Regions from separate parts of the Arthrobacter sp. YA7-1 genome, predicted to be linked through region 1. Evidence: predicted binding sites of a transcription regulator. Region 1 holds the regulator's gene; the other holds the start of a gene.
What was found. The regulator HrcA, encoded in region 1, represses chaperone genes, less so after heat shock. The targets are predictions, from matches to a motif close to TTNGCACTCGNNNNNNNCGAGTGCNAA.

Region 1 (4,416 bases):
GACCCCATGGTCCGCGACGCCACCGTGGTGGCACCCGTGTGGATCATCGACCCGCAGGAGGACCTGACCTTGCCTGCCGGTCCGGTCAAGTTCAATGGTCGGAGCACGGACCCCTCGAAGAAACTGCACTGGCAAATCCTTCGGGAGAACTCAAACGGCGACAAATCGTCCTACTTGGCCGGGCAGACCACCGCTTCGACCGTACCGGGACAGGGCGGCGTCTTCAGCCTCACCGTGGGGCTCGGAGCCGGCCGCTATGAATTGCGGGTCTCCTTGGTCGGTCCCAACGACGCCGACGTCGCGACGGATACCCGCTCCTTCAACGTCCGCTGATCGAGGGGTCTTCCTACCAGCGCCCTAGAATGTCGCTGGCCAGTACGACGGCGGCAGGACCCGCCGTCGACGAGCGAAGCACGTGGTGGCCCAAGAGCGCGGTGACGGCGCCGACGTCGCTAAGCTTGGTCACTTCGCGCGGTGAAATGCCGCCCTCCGGGCCGACGATGAGCAGGACTTCCCGCCCCGCGTCGGTGTCCTCGCCGGAAATCCCGCCGCGCCAATTCTCCAGGACGTCGCGCAAGGGACGTTTCGCGTCCTCGTGAAGGATGATCGCCAGGTCAGCCGCGGCTACCGCCGCAGCCAGCCCGGAGCCGTCGACGGCGGCACGCACCTCGGGAATCCACGCGCGCCGCGCTTGCTTGGCGGCCGCGGTGGCGACGGATTGCCACTTCGCGTGGGCTTTGGCGGCCCGGTCGCCCTTCCAGCGGACGATGGAACGCTCGGCCTGCCAGGGCACGACGGCGTCAATACCGAGTTCCGTCGCCGTCTCGACGGCAAGCTCGTCACGGTCGCCCTTCGCCAGCGCCTGGACCAGCACAAGCCGCACGGCCGGGCGGCCTTCCTCCTGGACGGCGGAGGCAAGGACGGTCAAGGTACCCTGCCCGGATCCGGCCACGGTGCCCGTGAGCCGCTTACCCGCACCGTCGGCGATGTCGACCGCTTCGCCGATTTCCAGGCGCTTGACCGTGACAGCGTGCCTGGCTTCGGCGCCGTCGAGCACGAAAGTGTCACCGGTGCCGAGTCCGTCCAAGGTTCCGGCAGCGGTGAAGAATACGGGGTTGCTCACCGCTACAGGTTACCGAGCTTGTCCCGCAGCTTCGCGAACATACCGCCGCTGGCCACGAGCTTGCCCTCGGTGAACTGCTCTCCGCGCAATTTGGCCAGTTGGCGGAGCAGGTCTTCCTGGGCGGCGTCTAGCTTGCCGGGCGTCTCCACATGCAGGTGCACCTTGAGGTCTCCCCTGCCGTAGCCGCGCAGGTGGGTGACGCCCAGCCCGCGAAGGGTGATGACTTCGCCGGACTGGGTGCCGGACTTGACGTCGATCTCCTGGGGGCCGTCGAAGGTCTCAAGCTGCAGTTCCGTGCCCAATGCCGCGGCGGTCATGGGAACACTGAGCGTTGCATGAAGGTCGTCGCCTTCACGAAGGTAGGTGGAATCGCTGTTTACCCGGATCTCCACGTAGAGGTCGCCGGGAGGCCCGCCCGCAGGACCTGCTTCGCCTTGCGACGACAGCTGGATGCGGGTTCCGGTGGCGACGCCGCCCGGCACCTTGACGGTCAGCGAACGGCGGCTGCGGATGCGGCCCTGGCCGTTGCATTCATTGCAAGGATCCTTGATGATCGAGCCGAAACCTTCGCACGATCCACACGGTGCCGCGGTCATGACCTGGCCGAGGATCGAGCGCACGGCCCGCTGGACCTGGCCCGAGCCGCCGCAGATGTCGCAGCGCTCCGGGTGGGTGCCCGCGCGGCAGCATGAGCCCTCGCACGTGGGGCAGATGACAGCAGTGTCCACCTCAAGCTTCTTGTTGACGCCGAAGACAGCCTCGCGCAAGTCGATGCGCACACTGATGAGGGCGTCCTGCCCGCGACGCATACGTGATGCGGGCCCCTGCATGCCGCCACCTCCTCCGCCGAAGAAGGTGTCGAAGATGTCCTGGAACGCGAATCCCTGGCCTGCGTAGCCGCCGCCGAAACCGTTGTCCGTCCCGTTCTCGTTGCCTGTGGCGTCGTAGACGCGGCGCTTCTGGGGGTCGGAGAGGACCTCGTAAGCGTGGGTCACGGCTTTGAATTCCTCCGCAGCGCCGGCCCCGGGGTTCACATCGGGGTGGAGCTTACGTGCAAGCTTGCGGTAGGCCTTCTTGATCTCCTCGCCGGTTGCTTCCGACGAGACGCCCAGAACGTCATAGTGACTGCTCAAAGTCGGTATCTCTTCCTTTATTACGGGTACACTGCGTTTCTTGCGGGGCGGTTCCAGCCGAAGCCGTCAACCGCCCAGAATGCGGGAAAGGTAGCGTGCGACGGCCCGGACGGCCGCCATGGTGTTGGGGTAGTCCATGCGGGTGGGTCCAAGAATGCCGATCTTGGCGCTGCTGCCCGGACCGTAGCCCGTGGCAACCACCGAAGCCTCGGAGAGGCCGTCATAGGGGTTTTCGCGGCCGATGCTCACCGTGACTCCCCGGGGGTCTTCCGCCATGTCCGACAGCAGCCGCAACATGACCACCTGCTCCTCGAGCGCTTCGAGGACAGGGCCGATGCTCAGGGGGAAGTCCACGTTGGAGCGGGCCAGGTTGGCCGTGCCGGCCATGACCATGCGTTCGTCGCGGCTCCGGTCGGCGAGCCTTTGGAGACCGTGGGCAAGGGCGCCTGCAAGGTTCCGGAGCGCCGGCGGGCACAAGGCCACCACCGAGGGCAGGACTTGGGACATGAGGTCGAGCTGTGAGCCAGCAATGCTTCCAAGGAATCGCGCGCGCAACGTCATGAGCTCTTCGTCGGCAGTGTCCGCCGCTGCGTGTACAACGCCTTGTTCCACTTTGCCCGAATCCGCGATCAGCACTACCAGGACCTGGCGCGGTGCCAAAAGGACAAACTCGATGTGCCGGACGCGTGCGCGGCTCAGGTGCGGATACTGGACGACGGCGACCTGGTTGGTGAGTTGGGACAGGAGCCGGACCGTGCGCTCCAGGATGTCCTCGACGTCGTCGGGGCCCTCAAGCAACGAGTGGATGGCCCGGCGCTCGGCAGCCGACAGCGGCTTGACCTCGGAAATGCGGTCCACGAACAGGCGGTAGCCCTTGTCCGTGGGGATGCGGCCTGCACTGGTGTGCGGTGCCGCAATGAGGCCTTCCTCTTCCAAGAGGGCCATGTCATTGCGGATGGTGGCGCTCGACACTCCCAGATGGTGCCGTTCGACCAAGGCTTTGGAGCCGACAGGCTCGCGGGAGTGAACGTAGTCCTCCACGATGGCGCGTAGCACTTCAAGCTTGCGTGGTTCGCTCACTGCCCACCTCCATTCAACAACCGGTACTTCTACAGTTAGCACTCAACATGCCCAAGTGCTAACAAGTCTAGTATGAGCCACCTCGTTGTTAGCATTGGTACCGCTCGCGGCGAACATGATGCCCGCGCGGTCCTGCGGAATTCCAAGGACCGTGACCGATCCCTTAGCGCAAAGTGGTGTGAAGACCGTGTCTTACGACAATTGGGGCCCGCAAGACCTCTCCTCGCCGGCCAAGCGGCAACTGCCTGAAGTGCCCGCTGAACGCGGAATGGTGCTCGAGGACGTGCAGTCCGGTTGGGTCGGGGCCGTGACCAGGGTGGAGAAGTCCGGAGGCATGCACATCGTGGTGCTTGAGGACCGGCGGGGAAAAGCGAAATCGTTCCGGCTTGGTTTCGGATTCCTGCTGGAGGGGCAAGCGGTGAAGCTCCTCCCGCCGGTGCCGCGCGGGGCGGCCGCAAAGGGCGCATCCCAACCGGGCAGGACGGCGTCGGGTTCCGTCCGGGTGGCCGGCCAGCGGGCGCAGGTCGCCAAGGCAAGCCGGATCTGGGTGGAAGGCAAGCACGACGCCGAACTTGTGGAAAAGGTCTGGGGAGACGATCTGCGGGTGGAGGGCATCGTCGTCGAGCCCTTGCACGGCGTGGACGATCTCAAGGCGGCCATCGCCGCCTTCTCCCCCGGCCCTGGCCGCCGGCTCGGAATCCTGGTTGATCACCTGGTGCCGGATTCGAAGGAGTCGCGCATCGCTGCCGGCGCCATGACGTTGCCGGGCGCCAAAGGAAACGTCCTGATCGTCGGTCACCCGTATGTGGACGTCTGGCAGGCAATCCGGCCCAAGGTGCTGGGGATCGAACAATGGCCGACCGTAGCGCGCGGCACGGATTGGAAGACCGGCATCCTCAGGTCGTTCGGTTGGCCGCACGAGACGGCCGAAGACGTGGGACTGGGTTGGCAGAGGCTTCTGGGCGCCGTCCATAGCTACGCCGACCTGGAGGCGTCTTTGTTGGGACGCGTGGAGGAAGTGATCGATTTCCTGACCGTCGCATGATGGTTTGGATGCCTCCGGGCCCGGACGTGGTCGTC
Region 2 (4,416 bases), 910 kb from region 1:
GGGGTCGATCACGCCGGCGGCGATCAGGTCCTCGTACACGGCGGTCTTCGCGTTGAAGCCATGGTTGTCTTCCAGCTCGGCAACCTTGGCGACGACGACGTATCCGTCGAAGCCAGCGTTCTGGGCGATCCAGCGAAGGGGCTGGGTCAGGGCTCGGCGGACGATCCCAACGGCGGCAGCCGCGTCGCCTTCCAGTGCCTTGACGGCAGGGTCCTCGTCCAGTGCCTTGAGGGCGTGGATGAGGGCGGAACCGCCGCCGGAGACGATGCCTTCTTCAAGGGCAGCACGCGTGGAGGACACTGCGTCCTCGATACGGTGCTTCTTTTCCTTGAGTTCGACCTCGGTGGCTGCGCCGACCTTGATGACGCCGATGCCGCCGGCAAGCTTTGCAAGCCTTTCCTGCAGCTTTTCCCGGTCCCAGTCGGAGTCGGTGCGGGTCAGCTCGGCACGGATCTGGGCGACGCGTGCTGCGACGTCCTCGGGTGTGCCGGCGCCGTCAACAATCGTGGTGTTGTCCTTGGTGACGGTGATGCGGCGGGCACTGCCGAGCACCTCGAGGCCAACCTGGTCCAGGGAAAGGCCGAGCTCCGGGGAGACTACCTGTGCGCCGGTCAGTGTGGCGATGTCCTGCAGCATGGCCTTGCGGCGGTCGCCGAAGCCCGGTGCCTTGACGGCGACGACGTTCAGGGTGCCGCGGATACGGTTCACGATCAGCGTGGACAGCGCTTCGCCGTCGATGTCCTCAGCAATGATGAAGAGCGGCTTGGCGGCCTGCAAGGCCTTCTCGAGGAGCGGCAGGAATTCCTGCAGCGAGGAGATCTTGCCCTGGTTGATCAAGATGAGCGCGTCCTCCAGAACAGCTTCCTGGCGTTCCGCGTCAGTGACGAAGTACGGGGACAGGTAGCCCTTGTCGAACTGCATGCCCTCGGTGAGGACCAGTTCGGTCTGCGTGGTGGAGGACTCTTCGATGGTGATGACACCATCCTTGCCGACCTTGCCGAAAGCCTCGGCGAGGAGCTCGCCAACCTCATCGCTCTGGGCGGAGATCGCGGCGACGCTGGCAACCTGCGTGCCTTCTACTTCGCGGGCGTTCTCCAGGAGGCGGGCAGCCACGGCCTGGACGGAAACCTCGATGCCACGCTTGATTTCGCCCGGGGCGGCTCCAGCGGCAACGTTGCGCAGGCCTTCCTTGACGAGGGCCTGCGCAAGCACGGTGGCCGTGGTGGTGCCGTCGCCTGCGACGTCATTGGTCTTCGTTGCGACTTCCTTGGCCAGCTGCGCGCCAAGGTTCTCATACGGGTCGTCGAGTTCGACTTCGCGGGCGATCGTCACGCCGTCGTTGGTGATGGTGGGAGCTCCCCACTTCTTGTCCAGAACGACGTTGCGGCCACGCGGGCCAAGGGTGACCTTGACGGTGTTGGCGAGCTTGTCAATGCCTGCTTCGAGCGAGCGACGGGCAGCGTCGTTAAACGCAAGCTGCTTTGCCATGGTTGTGTCCTTTCAAGACGGAAAACCCGCACCGCTGATTCGACCGGAAAAGTCCGACGTAATCTGCGATGCGGGATCCAGGGAATTACTTAACGACGATCGCCAGAACGTCGCGGGCGGACAGAACGAGGTATTCGTTGCCGCCGGTCTTGACTTCAGTTCCGCCGTACTTGGAGTAGATGACGACGTCGCCAACGGTTACGTCGACCGGAACCCGGTTGCCGTTGTCATCGAAGCGGCCGGGGCCAACTGCAACAACTTCGCCTTCCTGCGGCTTTTCCTGTGCAGTGTCCGGGATGACCAGGCCGGAAGCCGTGGTCTGCTCTGCTTCGAGCGGGCGGACAACAATGCGATCCTCGAGAGGCTTAATGGAGACCGACACTCGGATCTCTCCTTTACGTGAGGTAGTACATGGACTATCAAACCAGGGGTGCCGTGGCGGGCTTACCGTCGTCGCGGTGCCGGTAAGTGCCTGGCGGCATTAGCACCCGCCTAGGGAGAGTGCTAATCAAGACTCTATGTAAGCATTAGCACTCGGTCAAGGCGAGTGCCAGAATTCCGTCACGGGTGAACACCCGGAGCGCCGCTTCCGGTCGGAAGCTCATTGCCCGGCGAGGTCGTCGAAGTCGACATCCTCGCCGTCGTCGTACTCTTCCGCCGGCGCGGTTCCGCGGTTCAGGTACAGCACCACGCCGCTCGCGAGCGCGACGACGCCGAACACCACCAGCCCGACGATCGCACCGATGCGCGCACCGGAATAGGTGTCCCGGATCTCCCGGGCCTCGTCAGTGGCGTCCTGGACGCTCTTTCCGGTCATGGAGTAGGTAGCTGCATTGAAGGAATCGAGGAAGAAAATAATGATCAAGAGAGCGATGCAGACAACGGCAATCAAAGCACCGACGATAAGCGCCGGGCGGGCATACTTGGAAAGATTTCCGGCGAAGGGACGTCTATCGGGGACAGAGGGAGAACCATTGGCGTCGTCAGGCTGGCGTACTGGGTTGTCTTCCATGGCATCAACCCTATCCGCCCGAGTGCTCCTGGATCCCCCTCCACCCCGTATGACAGGCGAGCACTAGGCTAGTTCCCATGGCTGACACACCCCAGGACCACATTGCCCCCTTGCTGACAACCGAGGGTTGGGAACTTCTGGCATCCTTGGGACCGTACCGCGACGGCGAAGCGTTGGCCCTCAATGCCCGCCTGCGCAAGGACGGCCACTCCCCCGGGCTGGTGGCCGCCGTCCTCACCCAATCCAGGCTCCGCACCCGGGCCGAGGCCAAGTTCGGCGAATTCGCCCGGCAGATGCTCTTCACCCAAGCCGGCCTGGAGCAGGCCACCCGGCTCAGTGTGGCAGCCAGGCACGCCGAGCGTTTCGCCAAGGCGGGCACGCAGCACGTCGCGGACTTGGGCTGCGGGCTCGGAGCCGACTCCATGGCCATGGCCTCGATGGACATCAAGGTCACCGCCGTGGAACTGGATGAGACCACCGCGGCGTGCGCCACCATCAACCTCATGCCCTTCCCGCATGCGTCAGTGGTGCACACTGACGCTACGTCCGTGCCCCTCGACGGGGTCGACGGCGTGTGGCTCGATCCGGCGCGCCGCACGACGTCGTCGTCGGGGACGAAGCGTATCTGGGATCCGGAGGCGTTCTCGCCGCCGTTGTCCTTCGTTGAATCGCTGGCCGCTACCGGAAAGTCGGTCGGCGTCAAGATGGGTCCGGGGATGCCGCACGAATCGGTTCCGGGCGGCTGTGAGGCGCAGTGGGTCTCGGTGGGAGGGGACGTCACCGAAGTAACGCTGTGGTTCAACGACGTCGCCCGTCCCGGCATCCGTCGTGCGGCACTGGTGCTCGGGCCGCAAGGCGCAGCCGAGATCACCAGCGGCGAAGATTTCGACGGCGGCCCGGTGCCCGACGTCGGACCGGTGGAGGGGTACCTCTATGAACCGGACGGCGCGGTGATCCGCGCCGGACTGGTGGCCGACGTCGCACTCCGGCTGGGCGGGCACCTGGTGGACCGGCACATCGCCTACATTTGCGCTCCGGAGCTGGTGGAGACCCCATTCGCGCGCGCCTACAAAGTCCTGGAGGTCATGCCGTTGAACGTCAAGGCCCTCAAGGCCTGGGTGAAGGCCAACGGCATCGGTGTACTGGACATCAAGAAGCGCGGCACATCCGTCACCCCCGAGGAACTGCGGAAACAATTGCTGCCGGCCGGAAAGGGCTCGGCGAAAGGCCGCGGCAACAAGACAGCCACCCTGGTCCTCACGAGGATCGGCGAGGAAAAGGTGGCTGTTGTGGTGGAGCCGGCAGCGGCCGACTAGGTTACGCCAGGCCGGCCCCGCGGCGCCCTACTGGGCCCGCGTGAACTCTTCGGCAGCGGCCACTTGCTCCGGAGTTGGCGTGATGCCGGTGTAGAGCACGAACTGTTCGAGCGCCTGGATCGTGGCCACCTCGGCACCGCTGATGACGGTCTTTCCTGCCGCACGGCCAGCCTTGATGAGCGGCGTCTCTGCAGGGAGGGCGACGACGTCGAACACCACCTGCGCGGCCGCGACCGCCGCTTCGGGGAAGGACAGCGAGCCGGACTCGGGTCCGTCGGCCATGCCGACCGGCGTGACGTTGACGATCACGTCCGCGGTCGACTCTCCAACTTCGGCCTGCCAGTCGAAGCCGTAGAGCGCCGCGAGGGATTGTCCGGACTTCTCGTTCCGCGCAACCACCGTGACGCGAGAGAATCCGGCGTCGCGGAAGGCTGCCGCGGTGGCCTTGGCCATGCCGCCGGAACCGCGGAGCAGCACGGACGACGCCGGGTCGATCGCGTTGCGCTCGATCAGCTGGGCGATCGCGGTGTAGTCGGTGTTGTAGGCCGTGAGTACCCCGTCGTCGTTCACGATCGTGTTGACCGAGTCGATAGCGGCGGC

Region 2: a site for HrcA is predicted at 2,016-2,042, ahead of groES (co-chaperone GroES). Genes of this name have one in related genera too.

What each region holds. Positions count from the first base shown of each region.
Region 1 is NZ_CP110114.1:2,289,713-2,294,128, reverse strand. Features, by position in the region: gene OIT41_RS10780 (GerMN domain-containing protein) at 1-333, shown strand, start outside; gene OIT41_RS10775 (16S rRNA (uracil(1498)-N(3))-methyltransferase) at 347-1,123, opposite strand; gene dnaJ (molecular chaperone DnaJ) at 1,126-2,256, opposite strand; gene hrcA (heat-inducible transcriptional repressor HrcA) at 2,323-3,336, opposite strand; gene OIT41_RS10760 (DUF3097 domain-containing protein) at 3,524-4,381, shown strand.
Region 2 is NZ_CP110114.1:3,203,798-3,208,213, forward strand. Features, by position in the region: gene groL (chaperonin GroEL) at 1-1,488, opposite strand, end outside; gene groES (co-chaperone GroES) at 1,574-1,870, opposite strand; gene OIT41_RS14985 (hypothetical protein) at 2,090-2,500, opposite strand; gene OIT41_RS14990 (class I SAM-dependent methyltransferase) at 2,578-3,816, shown strand; gene OIT41_RS14995 (shikimate 5-dehydrogenase) at 3,844-4,416, opposite strand, start outside.